Regions from separate parts of the Planococcus massiliensis genome, predicted to be linked through region 1. Evidence: riboswitches for the same ligand, from Rfam matches in the RefSeq annotation. Region 1 holds a riboswitch; each other region holds the start of a gene.
What was found. A riboswitch is a leader RNA that binds a small molecule or an ion and turns the genes downstream of it on or off. The one in region 1 is predicted to bind cobalamin.
Positions count from the first base shown of each region.

Region 1 (7,073 bases):
TCTGGCAAAATGGCAGCTTACTATGAGCAGGCGAAAGAACTGGCCCGCTTGTTCAATGGCTGTGAAGGCATCAGCACTTTGCCCGTCGAACCTGTATCGAATATGTTCCATGTCCATTTCAGCCACCCGAAAGAAACGATGGAAGCGCTGTTGGCTGATCTCCATCAGGAAACCGGAATCGGGCTGACCAGCTACGTCAAAGAGCTGGAAAACGGCGGCAGTTCCTATGAAGTCAGCATGGGGGATTTGTACGAAACGGTGCCGAAAGAGAAAGTAGAGGCGCTTTTTGCCAAGCTGAATGAAAAAATGAAGGCAATTTAATATAGAAGGAAGCCTTTAAAAGACCCAAAATGTCATTTACAGGCTTCCTTATTATCCTACATACCATTTCTTGTACACCGGTTCTAATGTGTAGGCAAGCATATGTTCAACAATTTCTCTTTTTTCAGGCTGTTCGATTTCCACCCAATGAATCGTGATAGGTGATTGAATCGCTTGAAAGAATCCGTGGGGGGCATGAGTTGCCTTTTTCAATTTTGCAAAATGGCGGCGGATGCGGTTATAGATCGGTGCCCCTTTTCCGATGTAGAGGATATTTTGATTGGAATCGCAGAAAATGTAAATGCCCTTTGCCATCCCCATGTTCAGTTTGATTTTATTCAGCAATTTGGTAGTCTCATCATTCAAAAGAAAAGGCACATTTTCGATCGACTTCCAATTTTCATTATCAAATGCATAATTTTCTTTTTTCAGAAGCTCATGAATCTTTTCTTTCATCTAATAATCCCCCTCATTGGTCGGCTTTGAAAATTCAGTCCTATTTCATATTTTCGACTTATCTGATTATTAGTTTACCCAATAAACGATTAATAAGCGATAGCAGAAGTAAAAGTCGTATTATTCAAATATCTGGAAGCGCTTTCTAAACGGAAAATGTGCATCTTTGCCGAATAAAATATGCTACACTGGAAACAAGTGAATAATCATGCAGAAAAAAGGTACTGATTCGTCAGCATAACAGGGAATCCGGTGTGAATCCGGAGCTGTTTCCGCAACTGTAAGTGCGTATGAAATAAGAAAATGCCACTGTCTAAGATAATCTGGACGGGAAGGTTCTTAGAGTAAATCGATGCACAAGCCAGGAGACCTACCTTTTTTTGAACGTATTTTTACTCTTCGGAAGATAAGGGAATCATATGGCAACTTTTCCTCTTGCGGCTTTATTGACGAGCCGTTTAATTGGTATTGTGCCGCCCTTTTTATGAGGGCGGCTTTTTGCTGTTTATCTGAAGTGCGATGCGGCAGATTACCACGAAGCCCATAAAGAGAAGAGGTGATTGGAATGAAAAAAGATATGCGCTATATCTGCTATCCGTTTATGCGGGAGTCCGCATCCACAGTGGATTTTGAAATCCGGACCGATTCATTGACAACCCGAATTGGAGAAGCCATTTCCTTGGCTGGAGACATCCCGGAACTGCAGCGGGACCTCCGCTATCTGCAGCCCATGGCTTATCATCTGAATGGTTCAGTGCGGGGGAAAATCGCTATTGCTGCGGAAGATCTCGAAATCTTAAGCGGGTTATACGATGCTTACGTGGCGGAAGTGGAAGACAGCATCGGAAATTTTGTCTTGCCGCAAGGGACGCCCGCTGCCTGCTGTTTGCATGTATGCCGCAGCGAGGCGAAAAAATCCGTGCGGGCCTTGCATAAAGTCAGCTTAGAGCGCGAAGTGCCCGAGATTTTATTTGATTATGCGCAATTGCTTGCCAATGTATTATTTGCGATGGCGGTTTATGCCAACCGCAAACACGGCATGGAAGAAATACCGTTCATCAGCAAATCCTATCCGACAAGACCGAAAAAGAGAAAAGAGGAAAAAGTTAAATGAAGAAATCTTATCTATTGAGCGGAACACTTGCACTCGCTGTATTTCTTGGTGCCTGCCAAAGTGAGGAAAGTACAGGCGCCGACAATCCAACAGACCAAACCAGCACAGAAACCGAAGCGGCTGAATCTTATGCAGTGACAGACGATCTAGGCAATGAAATAAAATTTGAAGAAGTCCCGGAAACAGTCGTTTCTTTAATTCCGAGCAATACGGAAATCCTTTATGCGTTAGAAGAAGGGGATAAATTGATCGGCGCTACGGATTTTGACAACTATCCGGCAGAAGCTATGGAAGTCGAGCGGGTTTCCGATTCCGTGAAATTCAATGCAGAGCGTATCATCCAATTGGATCCGGATATCGTCCTTGCTTATTCGACTGGCGGCCCGACCGGACTCGAGGTGTTGGAAGAAGCGGATATTCCTGTCTTCGTCATTGAATCTGCCGCTTCGTTTGAAGATGTATATGGTGACATTGAACAAATCGCTCAAGTAATGGGAGTTGAAGAAAAAGGCGAAGAACTAATCGCTTCCATTCAAGGAGAAATCAAAGATGTCCAAGACAAGCTTGCTGAAGTTGAACAAAAGAAAAAAGCTTATATTGAAATCAGTCCATTGCCTGAAATCTATACAACTGGCGATAAGACCTTCCAACAGGAAATTTTGAATCACGCTCAAGTGGAAAATGTATTTGCAGATTTGGAAGGCTGGCCGCAACTTTCTGAAGAAGAAGTGGTGAACCGGAACCCAGAACTGATTTTTACAACGGTATCCTATGTGGAGAACGCTGTAGATGAAATCAAAGCCCGCGATAGCTGGTCGGAAATTGCGGCTGTCCAAAATGAGCAAGTCTTCTTGTTGGATTCAGATATCACCTCACGTCCGGGGCCAAGAATCGGAGAAGCAGTGAAACTTGTAGCCGAAACCGCTTATCCAGATTTATTGAAGTAAGTTCATTAAAACCACTGTCCGAAAAAAGGGCGGTGGTTTTTAAATTGATTAAATTTTCAGATAACTGGTATAATTGGTCAACTTTATCATTGAAGGGCATCAATACCATAGCCGTTTTTTCCCGGAAGCGCCTTTTTTGACGCTGATGATGAGCAGGCGCGACATAGATGAAGTCTACCGGATCCCTGCGAAGTCCGGGCTTTCAGAGAATAGCGCGGGGATGCCTTTGCTGACTGTGCCGGAAGGAAAAGAAAAACATGGCTATTTTCATGCTGTACTTGATTTGTCATTTGTCAGGGAAATCGAAGAACCGCATTATTTTGATTTCTCCTTAATCAGTGCATTCGAAGGCTATAAAATCCAGACACGGTTAATGGCGGATGCCCGGTATTTCGAAGATTCCTTCGGCTTGTTCGGGACGGCAAAAACCGGCTATTTTGATGTAAAAACTTACCGGACCAAACACGGAAATTTCTCAGCCATTTTCAAAGAACCGGATAAAATTTCAGATAAGCTTTCCATTGAGAAAGCGGTATTTTATCAAAATGGCGATGAAGTCCGCATTTGTGTACATGTCCATTCGTTGAATATACTGGAGATTGAGTGGGCAAAATAGTGAAAAATAGCCGATTGGATAAAGCCGCTTTCATAGTCTTTATCCAATCGGCTATTTCCTTATGCCCGTCTAAAAAACTTGTTGAATGGGCTGGCAGGTTTTGGCGCTTTTAACAACGAGCGCCACGCTTGAAGAAATAGTGCATCCGAGTAGGGGGCCCCCATACTTTCGTCCGCTTCTTCCGGGGAGTGGAGGATGACTGTGACTTTGCCTATATGCGGTAAAGCTTCTCTTAAAACTTCTTTCTGTTCGTTTGTTAAAACCACGAGTTCATCAATTTGGTCGAGGTGATCCCGCGTATATCGGCAAAAGGAATGCTCTACGCTATTTAGCTCTAAATGTTGGAGGAATAAAATCTTTTTGACTTTAGGGACCTCCATTTCGAGAACGGGGCGATCCAACAAGCGTTCATCGCAAACAACGGTGGAATGCGCCTCTATCATTTGTCCCAAACAAAAGCGGATCCATTCGGTTTCTGACTGAAATTCAAGTGCTTTTCCGTCCTGGAAAACGTAAATGCTTTGCAATTTTTGTTCGGATGTTCCGTCATACATTTTATTCAAATAAGCCTTCCCAAGTTCATCTAAGTAAATTTCTTCCAATACATATACAGTGCCTTGCCGATAATGGATTTCTTTATGGCAGAGCCCTGCACAGTTGTATTCTTTCCGGACCTTTCTCTTATGCTGATAAGGGTCCAGCATATCGATAAATTTCAAGCGCTTATCGGGGGTCTCGTAATTTTTGTACAAAACATATTTGCCATTATCAAAATAGCGGTATGCCTTGCCATTTTCTACTGCTGACCATACCAACCCTTTTTCTTCTAGCGGATGTTCAATTTCCCGTACATCATAAGTTCTTTTGGAAAGGAAATCGTAGATATTCAAAAATTGCACCTGTTTTGGAATCAACGCTTTTTCGTAGTAAAGCTTGTAAACCGAGTTTAAATCCGGATTATAGTCTGTGGATATAATGGCAGCCGGAAACTTGCCGTGCGCACTTAACAAGCGCGTTCTTTTTAATAATGCTTCTGTGCGCCCCGTAAATTCTGCAGACAAGGTTGAAGTCACTGCATAATGCATTCAAATGTCCTCCTCGGTCAATTTCAATCATCCGATGGTACACTGTCTGAAACAAGATTGTTAAAACATAAGGCAGGGTTTTGGGCTAAATACGGCGAGTGGATTGAAAACTTCCATTCATTTACTAGTGTAATAGCTATAATAATCTTTTTTTTCATCCATGTCATCAACTTATCGTTTTATTAGCGTGCTATCGGATGATATCCAGGGAGTGTTTGAAGCAGCGCTAATCAGGTCATAGTAAAGCAAAGCGTTTTAAAGAACGGAGGGCTAGGATGGAAATGATACTCGCAATTTGCATTGGACTGGCATTAAGCGCCACTACGGGTTTCCGTGTATTCACGCCTTTACTGATCACCGGCTTATTTGTGAGGGCGGATTGGCTGTCGCTTGCTGAAGGCTTTAGCTGGATTGGCAGTACTCCGGCATTGATCGCATTTGGCGTAGCGACGGTTCTGGAAATTACGGTCAACTATATTCCGGCTGTCGGTTCGTTTATGAAAGTATTGGAGACGCCGCTCGCTGCACTGGCAGGGATTTTGCTGACGGCTTCATTTATCGGGGACATGAGTCCATTTTTGGAATGGAGCATCGCCATTATTGGAGGCGGAGGCATTGCCACTACTTCCCATGCTGCAGTAGCATCCGTCAAAGGGGCAAGTGAAACCGTCTTGATGAGCCCGGCCGTTGCAGGGATCGAAGACGCGACGGCCACGGCTGTACCCATCCTGATTTTCATCATTCCGATATTAGCGATTGTCTTCTTGATTGTGCTGGCAATTATCTTCCTGAAAATTTATCGCCGCTTCTTTTCCAAGCCAAAAGCGGTTTAGGCGGGTTTAACGCCGGGCTAAGAAGGAAATACTTTCTATTGTGCAACGAAAAGCAACTAGAGAAACAGGAAGTGGACAACATGAAAAAAATCAAAATGTTTTTAGGAATATCCGTGGCGTTAAATCTTGCCTTTATCGTCATGGCCGGGTTTTTTCTTGCAAAACAAGGCGGCATCGGTTTTGTGAAAGAACAATGGGCTTCGCTGACTTCGAATCAGGAATTCCCGGATTACTATGTGCAAAAGAAAGCGATCTTTGAGTCACTGGATACGGAGGCGCCGGATAAGGTCTTTCTCGGCGATAGCATCACCGACCATGGAGAATTTCCGGAATACTTCCCGGATGAGAATGTAGTGAACAGAGGAATCGCAGAAGATACATCAAAAGGGGTCTTGAACCGCATCGATGAAATCGTGGATCGGCATCCGAAAGAAGTATACATAATGATTGGCATTAACGACATAGGCGCGGGTTCAAGTCCGACAGCTTACGAAAAGAATATGCGCCGCATCATCGAGGCATTCGATTTGTCGGAGACTCAGCTCGTCCTGCAGTCGATTTTGCCGATCAACAATCAGGATTTCAATAACGAATTGTCTAATGAGAAAGTCGATGATTTCAATCAAATCCTCGTATCCCTATCTAAGGAGTATGGGGTTGGCTATGTTGATTTGCAGCCGGAATTTCAAGGGGAAAATGGGCAGTTGGAAAAGGATCTGACGATTGACGGCATCCATTTAAAGGGCGTCGGTTACGATAAATGGATAAAAAGCCTGGAATACTAATTTTAAGCACCTTATTAGAACCAATAAGGTGCTTTTCTCATGTAGTTTTTTCCTTGGTTTTTATTGTAGAATTAAGTTTGCAATTGTTGGATATTTACAATTTATTATATGAAATTAACTTATTTTAGAAAAAATAGGGTATGAAAAAAATAGAAGCAGGGTTAAATGGAAGGGGCGTATGAGAATGGTACAGACATTCCTCTGGGTAGTGGTGGGATTGCTGGCGGTGCAATTGGTGTTATTGGCCGTATTAATTGTTGGCAAACAGAAGGCGCTTAAACGGCAACGGAAAATAGCGTGGGTCAAAGGGCAGGTCATGCCGATTTACCGCCAGTTTATCGAAGCTCCCGAACAAAAGTGGATGGAACCCCAACTTCCTTCAAATAAATCGATCAGGCAAGCGGCGATTGAAGAAATGCTCATTGATTTTCAAGAGACTTATAAAGATCAAAAAGAACGAAACCGCATCACGGATCTGGCAGAACGCCACTTGGCTCCGCGCTATCAATCCATCCTGAAAAATGGGGGATGGGCAGAACGGATCAATGCCCTTTATTTCATCGAAGATTTTCGCATTGCCTCATTAAAAGAAGAAGTATTTAGCCATTTTAAGAGCTTGGCTAAACAAGATGATGAGTACTGGCAATGTCTCCGGGCGGCTGCCATCCTGCAAGAGCCGAAAGTCGTGGATGTACTGTTCGAAGAGTCGAATTTATCGGTCGGCTTTGCCAAAGAATTATTAATGAGAATGGATGAGGAACTGCATCAAAGAATCATGGCGCGGATGTTTATGAAAGATGATGCGCCTGAAAACCTGCTGTACGCATTTATTATGCTGAATGGCGAACGGAAAAGTGAACGTTTTTTCCCGTTTGTCGAAAAATTGATGACCGACGAACGGAAAGAAGTGCGGATC
Region 1 covers NZ_CCXS01000001.1:1,047,520-1,054,592, forward strand. Annotated here, with positions in the region: gene BN1080_RS05065 (threonine aldolase family protein) at 1-321, shown strand, start outside; gene BN1080_RS05070 (GIY-YIG nuclease family protein) at 373-777, opposite strand; cobalamin riboswitch at 979-1,169, shown strand; gene BN1080_RS05075 (hypothetical protein) at 1,343-1,891, shown strand; gene BN1080_RS05080 (ABC transporter substrate-binding protein) at 1,888-2,838, shown strand; gene BN1080_RS05085 (hypothetical protein) at 2,912-3,454, shown strand; gene BN1080_RS05090 (glycosyltransferase) at 3,514-4,539, opposite strand; gene BN1080_RS05095 (DUF4126 domain-containing protein) at 4,815-5,372, shown strand; gene BN1080_RS05100 (GDSL-type esterase/lipase family protein) at 5,453-6,157, shown strand; gene BN1080_RS05105 (HEAT repeat domain-containing protein) at 6,342-7,073, shown strand, end outside.

Region 2 (7,073 bases), 800 kb from region 1:
TCGGATGTTCCGGATTAAGCAGCTTAATTTTGGATAAAGGTGCATGTATGGACATATTCGTTCCTCCTTAGCTTTGGCAAGCTTCACATTCTTCAATTTCCGCCTGTGATGTGCTGCGTACATAATAAGTCGTTTTTAACCCCTGTGCCCAAGCTTCGACATGCATTTCCAGCAAATCTTTTGCTTTGATCGTATGCGGAACATACAAATTGAAACTGATGCCTTGGTCGATATGGCGCTGGCGTGCCGCGTTCTGGCGGATGCTCCATTTCTGGTCCAGGACATGGCGGGCACGGCGGTAGTAATCGTACGTATTGTGGTTCAAGTCAGGTGCTGTCACTTTGAATTTGAAGTTTTTCTTTTCCTCTGCATACTCGACTGCGTACAATGGATCGATGCCGTCCGTTGAACCGCCGATTTTTGCTGTTGACGAGTTCGGCGCGACTGCCATCATCCAGCCGTTGCGAACGCCGTTCTCAGTGATTTCTTTTTGCAGACCGGTCCAGCGGCCGCTTGTGTATTGTTTGCGTTTAAAATACTCCCCTGTCTGCCATTCCGAGCCGCTGAACTCGCGGTAAGCCCCTTTTTCCTTGGCAAGTTCCATAGAAGAGCGGATCGTATGGTAGGCAATTTCTTCATATAACTTATCAGCGAACTTTACAGCTTCTTCTGATTCCCAGTGGATGCCTTCAAGTGCGAGCAAATGGTGCCATCCGAAAGTTCCTAATCCAACAGCCCGGAATTTTTTATTCGTCGCATCCGCCTGCCCGACAGAAATCGTATTCAAGTCGATGACATTATCGAGCATGCGCATCTGAATCGGAATGAGACGCTCCAGCACTTCCGCTTTCACGGCGCGCGGCAAGTTGATCGACGACAAGTTGCAGACCACGAAATCGCCTGGCTTGCGGATCATGACCAGGTTGCCGTCTTCGTCGGTATACTCTTTCGTAATGGTGGTTGCCGACATGTTTTGCGCAATTTCTGTACATAAATTGCTGCAGTAAATCGATGTGCGCCCTTTTCCGCGCAAATGCTTATTCGGATTTTGCCGGTTCACTTCGTCGCGGTAGAACATATACGGTGTGCCGGTTTCGAGCTGCGATACCATAATGCGCGCCATGATATCCATCGCCCGGTAAGTTTTTCGCGGCAATAGCGGATTCGCTGCCGCTTCCTCGTATTTTTCCGTAAAATGCTTTACATCGATTTCATCATAGAAATCCTCAAGTCCAAGTGCCGTCCCGTGTTCATCTTTCCAGCCCATAACGCTTTTAACTTGATGCGGACAGAAGGTATGCCATTCGCCAATGCTCCGGCCGTTGTCATCTTTTTCATTCAACTTTTCCATAAATAGATCCGGTATCGAAACTCCCGTGAAAATGTCATGCGCTTTTCGGCGCTCATCCCCGTTGTTCGTTTTCAAATCCAAAAAGCCGTTCATAATATCTTTATGGAAAACATCGAGATACACTGCGACTGCTCCTTGGCGCTGGCCAAGCTGGTCCACGCTGACCGCCGTGTCATTGAGCAGGCGGATCCACGGAATGACCCCGGATGAATTGCCTTTGAATTTTTTGATGTCAGAGCCAAGCGCACGGACTTTGCCGTAGTAAATGCCGATGCCGCCCCCGTCTTTGCTCAGGCGGGCAATATCCCAGTTATTTAAGTAAATGCCATCGAGCGAATCGTCCACCGTGTCGATAAAGCAGGAAGACAGCTGCCCGAAGCTCTTGCCGGCATTGGACAAGGTCGGTGTTGCCACTGTCATATAAAGGTTGCTCATCGCCCAATAAGCTTCTTTTACCAGATCTAGCCGTTTTTCCTGCGGTTCATTTTGCATCAAAGTCATCGCGATGACCAAGAAGCGCTCCTGCGGCAATTCGTGGATATTTCCTTCATAATCCTTCGCCACATAGCGGTCTGCCAATAAAAACAGGCCGATATAATTGAACAGCAAGTCCCGCTCAGCATCGATTTCCTTGCCCAGCTCCTTGATTTCTTCCTCGGAATAACTTTCCATCAAGTCGCTCGAATAGATGCCGACTTCACTTAAATTCTTCACCAACTTATAAAAGTCGCCGTATTTATCTTGTGCCGGATAGTTCCGGTTCTTTGCAGCTTTTTCATACAATTCTTCTAAATACAGTTCAGCCGCTACAAATGTCCAATCCGGTTCTGCCATGGAAATCCGGTTGAGTGCATATATAAGCGATTGTTCGGCTTTCGCTTCATGTCCAAGTGTTTCCAGTTTCGCGAGAAGAGGTGCAACATCCAAGTTATAAATTTTTTCCGCCCGGCGGATGGCTTTTTCAACTGTGTCTTTTTCCGAATAAACGATGGGATTCATCTCAAACCAGCTCCTTTGCAAATTCATTGATTTTCATGCGCTGCTGCTTCCGATCTTGTGCGCTTTTGAATAATTGTTTTTCTTTTTCGCTCTCCGGCACCACTGCCGGCACCGGCGTCGGTTTGCCTTTCTCATCGACAGCCACCATCGTCAAAATCGCAGTTGTCGTCAAGGTTTTTTCAGTTGTTTCAATGTTTTGGCATTCCGCTTTTACGTAAACTTCCATAGATGTGCGGCCCGTGGAAATCACCACGCCTTCCAAATGCAGCACATTTCCGACTGTAGCGGAGGATAAAAAGTTCACTGTATCGATCGAAGCGGTCACTACTGCTCTCCCGCTATGTTTCATAGCGGTAATTGCCGCAATTTCATCAATATAGGCAAGTACCGTTCCGCCGAATATCGTCCCCATATGGTTCGTGTCGGGCGGCAGCACGAGCCTTGTTTGCACTGTCCGTGAAATGCTTGCTGAAATTCGTTTCTCCATTGCAGCTCAATCCTCCATTACTTATTTGGAATACAAAAAAACCGCCTTCTCTGAGAGAAGACGGGTATATGAACGCAAATAATCCAACGGAAACAGCAGAAATCCACTGTTTTTTGCAGAGTACCTTCGTTATACCTCCCAGCTCCCGGAGAAGATCTAAACTTATAACGAGGCAGGTCTCCTGGCTTGTGCTTCTTCCTACACTATGGCCTTCCCATCCATTGGACAGTGGTGTTCCATAGTTCGTCAGCACTTACAGTTGCGGGTACAGCTCCGGTTTTCACGGATTCCCTATTGAGCCTTTTCAGGCACCATCGTTATCGGCGACACTATATATAGTGTTTCTACATATTATAAAACACTAATTATTGTATTTAATTACTATAATCCAGCTTCATGGATTTTACAAGCACTTACAGGTAAATAACGAAAATCAAGGCCGCAAGTACGATTCGGTAAATTGCAAATGGCACCAATTTGATTTTATCAATCAATTTCAAGAAGAATTTAACAACCACTAAAGCGACCACAAAAGCACTGATAAATCCGACCACAAAGAACGGAAGCGCGTCTACGGTAATGTACTGCCAGTTTTTCAGCAATGACAAGCCGCTTGCCCCGAGCATGATCGGCACTGCCATGATAAAAGTAAAATCAGCTGCTGATTTGTGGCTCATTTTCAACAGAACCCCGCCGGCAATGGTTGAACCGGAGCGGGAGAATCCTGGCCATAAACCAAGACACTGGAAAAGCCCCATGCCAAGCGCTTGCTTGTAAGTCATTTGGTCAACCGTATCAATATGCGGTTTCTTTTTCGTGAAATAATCCGCAATCAGCATTAGCACCGCGCCGAGCACTAAGCCGATAATAACGGTCTCAACCGAAAACAGATATTCGTCGATATAGTCTTCGAAAGCCAAACCGAATACGCCTGCCGGGATTAACCCGACAATTACTTTGGTCAGGCTCAAACGCTGTTTTTTCTCAGCTGTCTTGCTTCTGTCTAAACCGAGCAAGTCTTTGAAGCGGTCTCTAAAGATGATCACGACTGCCAAAATCGAACCTAACTGAATGACGACTTTAAACGTATTCGCTACCGGTTCACTGAACAGCTCTTTCGAATTCAACCAGATGTCGTCGACGATAATCATATGGCCCGTCGAAGAAACCGGCGCAAACTCTGTTAATCCTTCTACTATCCCTAATACAATTGCTACAAAAAATTCCCATAAACCCATTCTTTTCTTTCTCCTTAATAACCGGCAATAAAATCCGATTTCCTATATTTTATGTACAGTTCTTCCAAGTCATCGGCAACTAAAAAAATCAGTCTTATTCATTTAACTCGACTCCGGCCTCCAAAGTCAAGCGGCTCGGAATTCCTTCATCATTCGTTTCATGACCTCCCCGGCGGAAGATGCAGAAACTCTATTTATCATACACCTTTTTCCTTTTTTTGTTGCGTTTATTCCTTGAAATCCTTTTAGAAGCTTAAAGAATCTGCTTTCATATATTTTTTCTACATAATTAATTTCAGAATCCTTTTTCTTTTTTCTTTATAGACAAAAGACTTTTATTAATAAAGAAAGGTGGTATGATAATTAATTGTGATTTCAATATATTAATAGCTCTCGAAGAGCAGTTACTTATCAAAATATGGAGATGTAAGATGAAACAAATTACAGGCTATTCTTTTCATTACGGCTGGGTGATTATCGCGCTTGCTGCGCTGTCCCAGTTTTTTTCAGGACCCGGACAAACTTATTCCAATTCAATTTTCATTGATTATTATATAGATGAATTCGGCTGGAGCCGTTCAACGGTATCCGGCATCTATTCAGCGGCCACGTTGGCTTCCGGATTTCTGCTGTTCTTTATCGGCCGCTTGATCGACCGCAACGGCTCCCGCAAAATGGCCGTCATTGTGTCTTTGGTACTGGCTGTTGCCTGTATGTTCAATAGTTTTGTCAGCAGCCTTGTGATGCTGTTTATCGGTTTCTTTTTTATCCGGCTACTAGGACAAGGTTCAATGGCGCTGATTTCCAGTTCCCTGATCCCCCAATGGTTTGTGAAAAAAAGAGGACGGGCGATCAGCATCGCAGCAATCGGCGGTTTGGTCAGTTCGGCTGCCTTTCCGCTGCTGAACGTTTGGCTGATTGGTTCTTTCGGCTGGCGCGCTTCATGGCTGATTCTCGGCGCCATTATCATCATTTGCTTTACCCCGCTTGCCTTTTTCCTGATTCAGAACAAACCGGAAGATATGGGTTTACTGCCCGACAATGGAGACGCTAAAAACCAGAAAAAGATGCAGAACACGACAGAAGAAATCAGCTGGACCGTGAAAGAAGCGGCCAAAACAAAAGCATTTTGGCTGCTGCTATTTTGTGCAGCCATTCCGGGCATCGTTAATACCGGCCTTACTTTTCATTTAGTTTCGATTTTCCGGGAAAAAGCGCTATCCCTTGAAACAGCGGCCAGCGTTTTGAGCATCACGGCCTTAATCGGTTTGCCTGTGACGTTTGTGACGGGCATGCTGCTTGAGAAAGTGAAAGTGCAGTACATGCTCGCCCTGCTGTTTTTCGGAGAAATCGTTTCTCTGCTCCTCCTTCAAAATGCCGGCACTTTAGCAATGGCCATTGTATTTGGACTTGTTTGGGGTATCAGCATGGGCGTTGAACGCATCGTCATGGCAGTTGTCTGGCCAAATTATTTTGGGCGGAAACACATCGGCAGCATCAGCGGCATTTCGATGGCCATGATTGTAGCCGGTTCAGCACTTGGGCCATTGCCCCTCGGCATCGCATATGACCTGTTCGGCGGCTATACGGAAATCCTTTGGGGCGTCCTTTTGTTCCCGCTGCTCGGCATGTCCGCCGCCTTTATGGCGAGCCCGCCGCGCAAACAAGGGGCAATAATAGAAGAGCCGGTCAAAGAAGAATTTCTGCATAAACAAACAGAGCCTTTACTCCATGAGTAAGGGCTCTTTGTCTGCAGAGATCAGTTCTCCTTATTTCTTGGCCATTATCAGGAATCGCTTTGAATTCGTCCGGATTCCTTTGCCGGTTTGATTTTGCCCGATGAATTCCTGAAGGCGATCAAAATCTCCTTCCTGCTCGCCGAAGTTCGGGATAATGGGCGTATGCAGGAGAAGAAAGAGCAGATCTTCCGGCCGTTCCAGGTATTCCGCTGCATCGTATTCACGAATTTCCATCTCTGAAAACCCTGCGGCAACAAGCTCTCTTTTGTAGGCATCCCGCAATGCGCCGTCGCGTTGGCCAAATGACTGGCCGCGCCCGAATGCTTCCTTCAGATTCGCTTTATCCGCCTCACTGACTTGCTGCGTGTAGAACGTCCCGCCTTTTTTCAATACTCGCCATACTTCCTTGGGATTGAACGGGGCGTGCCGGCTTGACAAATAATCAAATGAACTCTCTCGAAACGGCAGTGTTTCAGACGAGGCTTCCAGAAAACACACATGAGAAAAATCCGTTTTCGCCAAATTTGCCTTAGCCGTTTCTATCATGGCTTTCGACCGGTCGATTCCAGTTACTGCTGAAAAAGAGGCGGCAATTTCGAGCACTTTCTCCCCGCCTCCTGTTCCAATGTCCAATAATGCAGCCGAACTTTGGGCATTTTCCGCCACCAGCTGATAGAAATCCCATAATTCCCCCTCGGTCCGGCTCCGAAGACGGCTGAAGTCCCAGCCATTCGTCTTTCCGACCGCTTCATAAAATCGCTCTTCGTTCATTTCCCTTTCTCGATTCGAGATGGGCGCGAGATAAACTCATGCATCAATTCAGCCGTCGTCACCACATGCGCGAACTCTCCGTGCAAGGTTGCCAGCGAAACCGAATGGATGGTTTCCGGATCGATCCTTTTTCCATTCGGATCATGCAGTTCATAGGCAGCCGTTGCGTCTGATACCACATAAGTTGAAAAACCGAGGTTTCCGCTCATCCTTGCGGTAGTGGAGATGCAGTGAGGTGTAGTCAATCCCACAATCACTACGGTCGTAACGCCATTCATGCGCAAAATTTCTTCCAGATTGGTGCCGATAAAGGCGCTGTTCACTTTCTTCGTTATAATCGTTTCCTTGCCGGCTGGCTGCAGCTCCTCTTTGATTTCAAAGCTTTCTTTATGCGGGTAGAACAGCGATTCCGGATTGTCAGAGCGATGTTGAACGTGGAGAACCAGCCCCTCATTGTTCCTCCATGCTGCCAGAATTTCCGCCATTTT
Region 2 covers NZ_CCXS01000001.1:249,937-257,009, reverse strand. Annotated here, with positions in the region: gene BN1080_RS01245 (ribonucleotide-diphosphate reductase subunit beta) at 1-55, opposite strand, end outside; gene BN1080_RS01240 (ribonucleoside-diphosphate reductase subunit alpha) at 68-2,350, opposite strand; gene BN1080_RS01235 (acyl-CoA thioesterase) at 2,352-2,837, opposite strand; cobalamin riboswitch at 2,992-3,169, opposite strand; gene BN1080_RS01230 (undecaprenyl-diphosphate phosphatase) at 3,251-4,075, opposite strand; gene BN1080_RS01225 (MFS transporter) at 4,507-5,814, shown strand; gene BN1080_RS01220 (class I SAM-dependent methyltransferase) at 5,845-6,585, opposite strand; gene BN1080_RS01215 (cysteine hydrolase family protein) at 6,582-7,073, opposite strand, start outside.
Region 2: linked by a shared signal. The riboswitch ahead of BN1080_RS01235 (acyl-CoA thioesterase) and the one ahead of BN1080_RS05075 (hypothetical protein) in region 1 are both predicted to bind cobalamin.

Region 3 (7,073 bases), 270 kb from region 1:
TCGACGGCAAAGTGATCGAGTACTCGAAAAAATTCCTGCCATCTATTGCGTCAGGCCTTGAAGATTCACGTGTAGACGTCATCGTTGGCGACGGCTTCATGCATATTGCAGAATCTGAAAATAAATACGATGTGATCATGGTGGATTCGACGGAGCCGGTCGGCCCAGCTGTGAATTTATTCACAAAAGGCTTTTACGCTGGCATTTCACGCGCGTTGAAAGAGGACGGCATTTTCGTTGCGCAATCGGACAACCCTTGGTTTAAAGCGGAGTTGATCACGCAAGTCCAAAAAGACGTGAAGGAAATTTTCCCGATCACGAAATTATACTTGGCGAACATCCCGACGTACCCATCAGGCCTTTGGGCGTTTACAATCGGTTCGAAGAAATACGATCCGACAGCTGTTCCAGCTGAACGCTTCCATGACATCGAAACTAAGTATTACACGAAAGAATTGCATAATGCGGCATTCGTCTTGCCGAAATTCGTGAAAGATATGGCAGGCGAATAAGATGCGCTTCGACGAGACGTATTCTGGAAAAGTATTTATCAAAAGCCATCCGAATTATGAAGAATCGAAAGCGGTCCTTTACGGAATGCCGATGGACTGGACCGTCAGCTACCGTCCCGGCTCCCGCTTCGGCCCGAACAAAATCCGTGAAGTGTCGATCGGCCTGGAAGAGTATAGCCCTTACCTGGACCGTGAACTTGGCGACGTGAAATTTTTCGATGCCGGCGATATTCCTTTGCCATTCGGCAACCCGGAAAAATCGCTGCTGGAAATCGAAACGTACATCCATACCTTATTGGCAGACAATAAAATCCCAATCGGCATGGGCGGCGAACATCTAGTATCGCTTCCGGTGATGAAGGCAGTGGCGAGCAAATACGATGATTTAGCGATCATTCATTTTGATGCGCACACCGATCTTCGCGAAAACTACGAAGGCGAAGAATATTCGCATTCGACGCCGATCCGCAAAATTGCAGATCATATCGGACCGAAAAACGTTTATTCGTTCGGCATCCGGTCAGGCATGAAAGAAGAATTCCAGTGGGCAAAAGAAAACGGCATGCACATTTCCATGTTCGAAGTATTGGAACCGTTAAAAGAAGTGTTGCCGACACTTTCCGGACGCCCAGTTTATGTGACAATTGACATCGACGTCCTGGACCCGGCGCATGCACCGGGAACAGGAACCGTTGACGCAGGCGGCATCACTTCCCGCGAACTGCTCGCATCGATCCACGCCATCGCCGCTTCCGGCGTCAATGTCGTCGGCTTCGATTTGGTGGAAGTGTCTCCGGTTTACGACCACTCCGATCAAACAGCCAACACCGCGAGCAAACTGCTGCGCGAAATGATTTTGGGTTGGGTGAAATAACGAAAAACGGAAACGGCCGTGTAGCCGCGAAAAGCTTAAGGCGGATTGCCGAAGCGGCGCTTTTTGCCGCACAGGCGAGACGGCTTAAGACCTCGAGCGGCTGGCCGTTGGAGCTGGACAATAAGAAAAGCGGAAACGGCCCGTTAGCCCCGAAAGGCATAAGACGAATCAGCGAAGCGGCGTTCTTTGCCGCACAGCTGATTTGGCTTATGACCCGAGGGGCTGGCCGTTGGAGTCTGGACAACAAGAAAAGCGTAGGCAGCTCGTCAGCCGCGACAAGCGCTGGAAGCCTTAGCAGTAATGGCGGTTTTTGCCATTGCGGATAAGGCTGAAGCGACCTCGAGCGGCTAGCTGCCGGAGACTGGACAATAAGAAAAGCGGAAAGAGCCGGTTAGCTTCGGCAGTCATAAGATGGACCAAGAGGAGGCTGTTGCCGCCGCAGTGGGCCAGCTTATGGCCGAGAAGCTGGCTCTTGCAGCTGGACAACAAGAAAAGCGGAAACGGCCTGGAAATTTCTAGGCCGTTTTTTATTTCGGCAAATTTTGGAGCGGTGGAACGCAGACTTGGGCTAAATGATCATAGAATCCAGAAAAGTGATTATAGAACGCTCGAACCCGCTTATAAGACCATCAAAATAGAATCTTTCAAAAAGAAACGGTAAGATGAAAGAGAAAATAGTGAAAGAGGTGCTGACGATGGAATTATACAAATGGACCGGACCGCGCGATCAGGGAATATCGATCCTTGCATCCTCGCCGAATTCCCGGCTGATTTATTTGGTGGACGGCGAAGAGTCGACGGTGTTGTTTGAAGCAGAGGCGGGCACAGCGCCGCAAGGATTTGAAGCATTTCAGATCTTGAACGCAGTCGGCGATATCAATGACGGATTTTATGCAGTCTTCAACAACATCCCGGTATCTGAAGAAGGGCGCGAATTGTTTGAAGAACGTTTTCAAAACCGTGCCGGCAAAGTGGAAGAAGAGCCGGGCTTCGCGGCGATCCGGGTGCTGCGCCCATTAAACTCCGACACATACATCATTTTGACGTTATGGAAAGACGAAGAATCGTTTACAAACTGGCAGCAGTCGCAGGCATATAGCCACGCGCATGCGAAACGCGGCACGTCAGATGGTATCGACAAACGTCCGAATGTTTTTCCGCGGCCTTCTTTCGTCAAAACGTATACGCGGTAAAGTGGATTCGAGTGGCGCACAGCCTGGCTGTGCGCTTTTTTTATTGCAAAGGCGGCGACTCTCCCAAACTTAATTGAAAAACGGGTGCAATACAGGCTATAATATAAAGGTTATCAATCGACAGGAAGGCGGAAGCGTTTTGAAAAAATCCGTACAAATCAAACTGACAACGAAAATCCGCCAACCGGATGTTGAAGAGCAAGTGTTGGAAATGTGGTCGGAAGGCACAAAGACGGTTAAAAACAACCGGCTTTATTTGCAGTATGAGGAGCAGCTTGAGGAGCTCAGCATCCGGACGACCGTGAAAATCAGCGAAGATGAAGCAGTAATTATGAGAAGCGGAGGCTTGCAGATGCGGCTGCCGTTTTTATTACATAAAGAGCAAACGGGAAATTTAACGAATGAACAGGGGTCTTTCATGCTGACGACCAAAGCGCACGAATTGTCGGCAACCGATACGCGTTTCAAAGTTCGATACGATCTGGCGATGGGCTCGTCCCATGTTGGGGAATACGAAATGGAAATACAATTTATGGAGGGTAAATCATGAATGCAGTAGAAAAAGTGCAACAAGCCATCAAAACGGCTATTAGCGAAGCGGTCCAAAAAGCCGAGTTAACAACCGAACCAATGGATATCCATTTGGAGTCGCCAAAGGACAAAGCGAATGGCGATTATGCCACGAATGTTGCGATGCAATTGACGCGCATCGCGAAAAAAGCGCCGCGTGCGATTGCGGAAGCGATTGTGGAAAACATGGATAAAGAATCGGCGAATATTGAAAAAGTGGAAATTGCAGGCCCGGGCTTTATCAATATCACCATCAAAAAAGATTATTTGCTGGATGTCGTCAAAACCGTATTGGAGCAGAAGGAAGAGTACGGCCGCACCAATTCAGGCGCAGGCGAACGCATCCAGGTCGAGTTCGTTTCAGCGAATCCAACCGGCGACTTGCACCTAGGACATGCCCGCGGATCCTCTGTCGGCGACTCGCTTTGCAATGTGCTTGACCTTGCAGGCTATGACGTTTCACGCGAATACTACATCAACGATGCCGGAAACCAGATCAACAAATTGGCGCTTTCGATCGAAGCCCGTTATTTTGAAGCGCTTGGCCAAGGCGACAGCATGCCGGAAGACGGCTACCGCGGACAAGACATTAAAGATATCGCAGAAGACCTGGTAAAAGAACACGGCGATAAATTTGTTGCGATGACGCACGAAGAGCGTTTTGAAGCTTTCCGCAAACACGGCTTGAAAGTGGAATTGGCGAAGCTTCAGAAAGACCTTGCGGATTTCCGCGTGGAATTCGATGTGTGGTATCCGGAATCATCCCTTTATGAAAACGGAAAAATCGATAAAGCGTTGGCAAAACTCCGTGAAAATGGGCATGTCTATGAAGAAGACGGCGCTACATGGTTCCGCTCCACAGCATTCGGCGACGATAAAGACCGCGTATTGATCAAGAACGACGGATCTTACACATATTTGACTCCGGATATCGCTTACCATGAAGATAAATTGCAGCGTGGATTCGATAAATTGATCAATATTTGGGGCGCTGACCACCATGGCTATATTCCGCGTATGAAAGCGGCAATCGAAGCGCTTGGCTACGACCGCGACACGTTGGAAGTGAACATCGTGCAGATGGTCCAGCTTTACAAAGACGGCGAGAAGATGAAGATGAGCAAACGTACCGGCAAAGCGGTAACCATGCGTGAATTGGTTGAGCTGGTCGGCTTAGACGCAGTCCGTTACTTCTTCGCGATGCGCTCAGGCGATTCGCATATGGACTTCGATTTGGATTTGGCCGTTTCCCAGTCCAACGAAAATCCGGTTTACTATTCGCAGTATGCGCATGCCCGCATCTGTTCGATTGTGCGCCAGGCAGAAGAGCAAGGATTTACTGCTTCAACTGACCATTTGGACTTATTATCTTCAGAAAAAGAAGTGGATGTCCTGAAGAAAATCGGTGATTTCCCGAAAGTGGTTGCCGATGCTGCGAAGCTGCGTGCACCGCACCGCATTACTACGTACATCCAAGAACTTGCTTCGAACTTCCATAGCTTCTATAATGCCAATAAAGTATTTGACGCGTCGAATGAAGATTTGACGCGTGCACGCCTAGCATTAATTACAGCGGTTCGGACGACGATTGCGAATGCGTTAAACGTGATCGGCGTTTCAGCACCGGATAAAATGTAAACTTTCTGTTTTTCAAATGAATGGGTATAATGAAACTAAATCAATTGAATAGTTGAAATCATAAAGGTGCTTATGTGTAACAGCATGAGTTAAAAGGGAAGCCGGTTCGAATCTGGCGCGGTCCCGCCACTGTAAGTGTGAGCAATCTGTTGAGGCCACTGGAACAAATTTCCGGGAAGGCACAGAAAGCGTTGAGCACGAGCCAGGAGACCTGCCTTTATGAAACGCCCCATTAGCCTGCGAGGACCGGCTGGATGCATAGTTTTCTTTATGCCGTCCCTTCGTCCTTCCGCAGTCCTATGCGGAAGGACTTTTTTATTTTTTAATACATTAAAACAGAACACCAAGAGAAAAGGGGATACAGCAATGAAAAAAGTTTGGAAGTTTGGAATGAGTGCGGGTATGGCGGCTTTGCTGCTGGCAGGCTGTGGTGAAGAAGCGGCACCGGTAGAAGATCAGGACATTGAAACACCGGCAGAACCGCCCAAAGAGGTGGCGGAAGTCGAATTCCCGGTAACTTTAACGGATGCTGTAGGTGAAGAAGTGGTGATTGAAGAAGAGCCGGATGCGATTGTCTCGATGGTGCCTTCTAATACGGAAATCGCTTATGAACTGGGATTGAGTGAAAAAATGGTCGGGGTTTCCGATTTTGATAATTATCCGGAAGAAGCGGCAAGCGTTGAGAAGATTGGCGGACAGGAATTCAATGTGGAAAAAATCATCAGCCTGCAGCCCGATATCGTATTAGCGCATGAATCGAATTTAGGAATCGGAGACGCGGGGCTGCAGCAGCTTCGAGATGCTGGCCTAGATGTATTTGTAGTTGAAGAAGCTACCACTTTCGATGAAGTTTTTGAAACGATGACCATCATCGGCCAAGCGACAGGCACAATGGAAGAAGCGGATGCAAAAATTTCAGAGATGGAAGCGCAATTGGACGAAATCGAAGAAATGGCTGCAGAAGTAAAAGAACCGAAAAAAGTGTTTATCGAAGTGGGAAGTACGCCGGAAATCTATACGACCGGAACGGGCACGTTCATAGACGAAATGCTGTCAACGATCAATGCTGAAAACATCGCCGGCGATCAGGAAGGCTGGGTCAGCATAGATCCGGAAGCGATCGTCAACAGCAATCCGGATGTCATTGTCACTACTGAAGGCGCATACGTGCCAAATGCAGTCGAGCTTATTATGGACCGCAATGGTTTTGCTGAAATCACAGCAGTACAGGACGAGGCGGTTTATAACCTCGACTCAGATAAATTGACGCGCCAAGGCCCGCGCGTGACTGAAGGATTGCTGGAGCTTGCACGGGCAGTATATCCAGAGGTCTACGGTGAATAAAAATCTGTTCGCCTACACACTCTCTTTCCTTTTATTGGCGGGGGCTGTGGTGCTGGGTGTAACGGTAGGGACGGTGACAATTTCACCGCAAGTGCTGTGGAATCCATCATCGGATGAAACCGCAGCGAATATCCTGTGGAACATCCGGATGCCGCGTGTGGTTCTGGCGGGCCTTGTCGGAGCGGCGCTTGCTATTGCCGGGGCAGCTTTTCAAGGGCTGCTGAAAAATCCATTGGCCGATCCTTATACGTTAGGAGTGTCTTCCGGTGCCTCAGTAGGTGCCGTGACGACGCTCTTTTTCGGCATTACCATCCCTTTTTTAGGAATTTTCACGTTACCGGTTCTCAGCATGGCGGGCGCACTGGCCACCATGCTGATGGTTATGGCTTTTGCCAAATTAGTGGACCGATCGATGAAGATGGAAACGGTGATTTTGACGGGGATTATTTTCAGCTCTTTTCTCGGCTCGGTCATTTCGTTGATGATCGCGTTGACAGGCGAAGAGCTGCGCCAGATTATCGGCTGGCTGCTCGGTTCCGTTTCCATGCGCGGCTGGCCTTACGTGCAAATGGCGTTGCCATTCCTCCTCATCGGCTCGTTTCTATTGTGGCTGAACCGCAGGGAATTAAACGCGATGCTTTTCGGCGAAGAACGGGCGCAGCATCTTGGCGTCAATATCAAAAGAAGCAAAATGATGATTTTGGTCAGTGGGTCCGTTTTGACCGGTGCCGCCGTAGCCGTTTCCGGAACGATTGGATTTGTCGGACTCGTGGTTCCGCATATGGTCCGCTTGCTATGGGGTTCAGACCATCGCCATGTACTGCCGCTCTCCTTTATCAACGGAGCGGCATTGCTGATCGTCTGCGATCTCGTGTCCCGTACGATCATTTCGCCGACGGAACTCCCGATCGGCGTGATCACCGCCTTTATCGGCGCGCCCGT
Region 3 covers NZ_CCXS01000001.1:776,273-783,345, forward strand. Annotated here, with positions in the region: gene speE (spermidine synthase) at 1-512, shown strand, start outside; gene speB (agmatinase) at 514-1,386, shown strand; gene BN1080_RS03930 (hypothetical protein) at 1,374-1,712, shown strand; gene BN1080_RS03940 (antibiotic biosynthesis monooxygenase family protein) at 2,082-2,579, shown strand; gene BN1080_RS03945 (YwiB family protein) at 2,719-3,129, shown strand; gene argS (arginine--tRNA ligase) at 3,126-4,787, shown strand; cobalamin riboswitch at 4,835-5,020, shown strand; gene BN1080_RS03955 (ABC transporter substrate-binding protein) at 5,154-6,131, shown strand; gene BN1080_RS03960 (FecCD family ABC transporter permease) at 6,124-7,073, shown strand, end outside.
Region 3: linked by a shared signal. The riboswitch ahead of BN1080_RS03955 (ABC transporter substrate-binding protein) and the one ahead of BN1080_RS05075 (hypothetical protein) in region 1 are both predicted to bind cobalamin.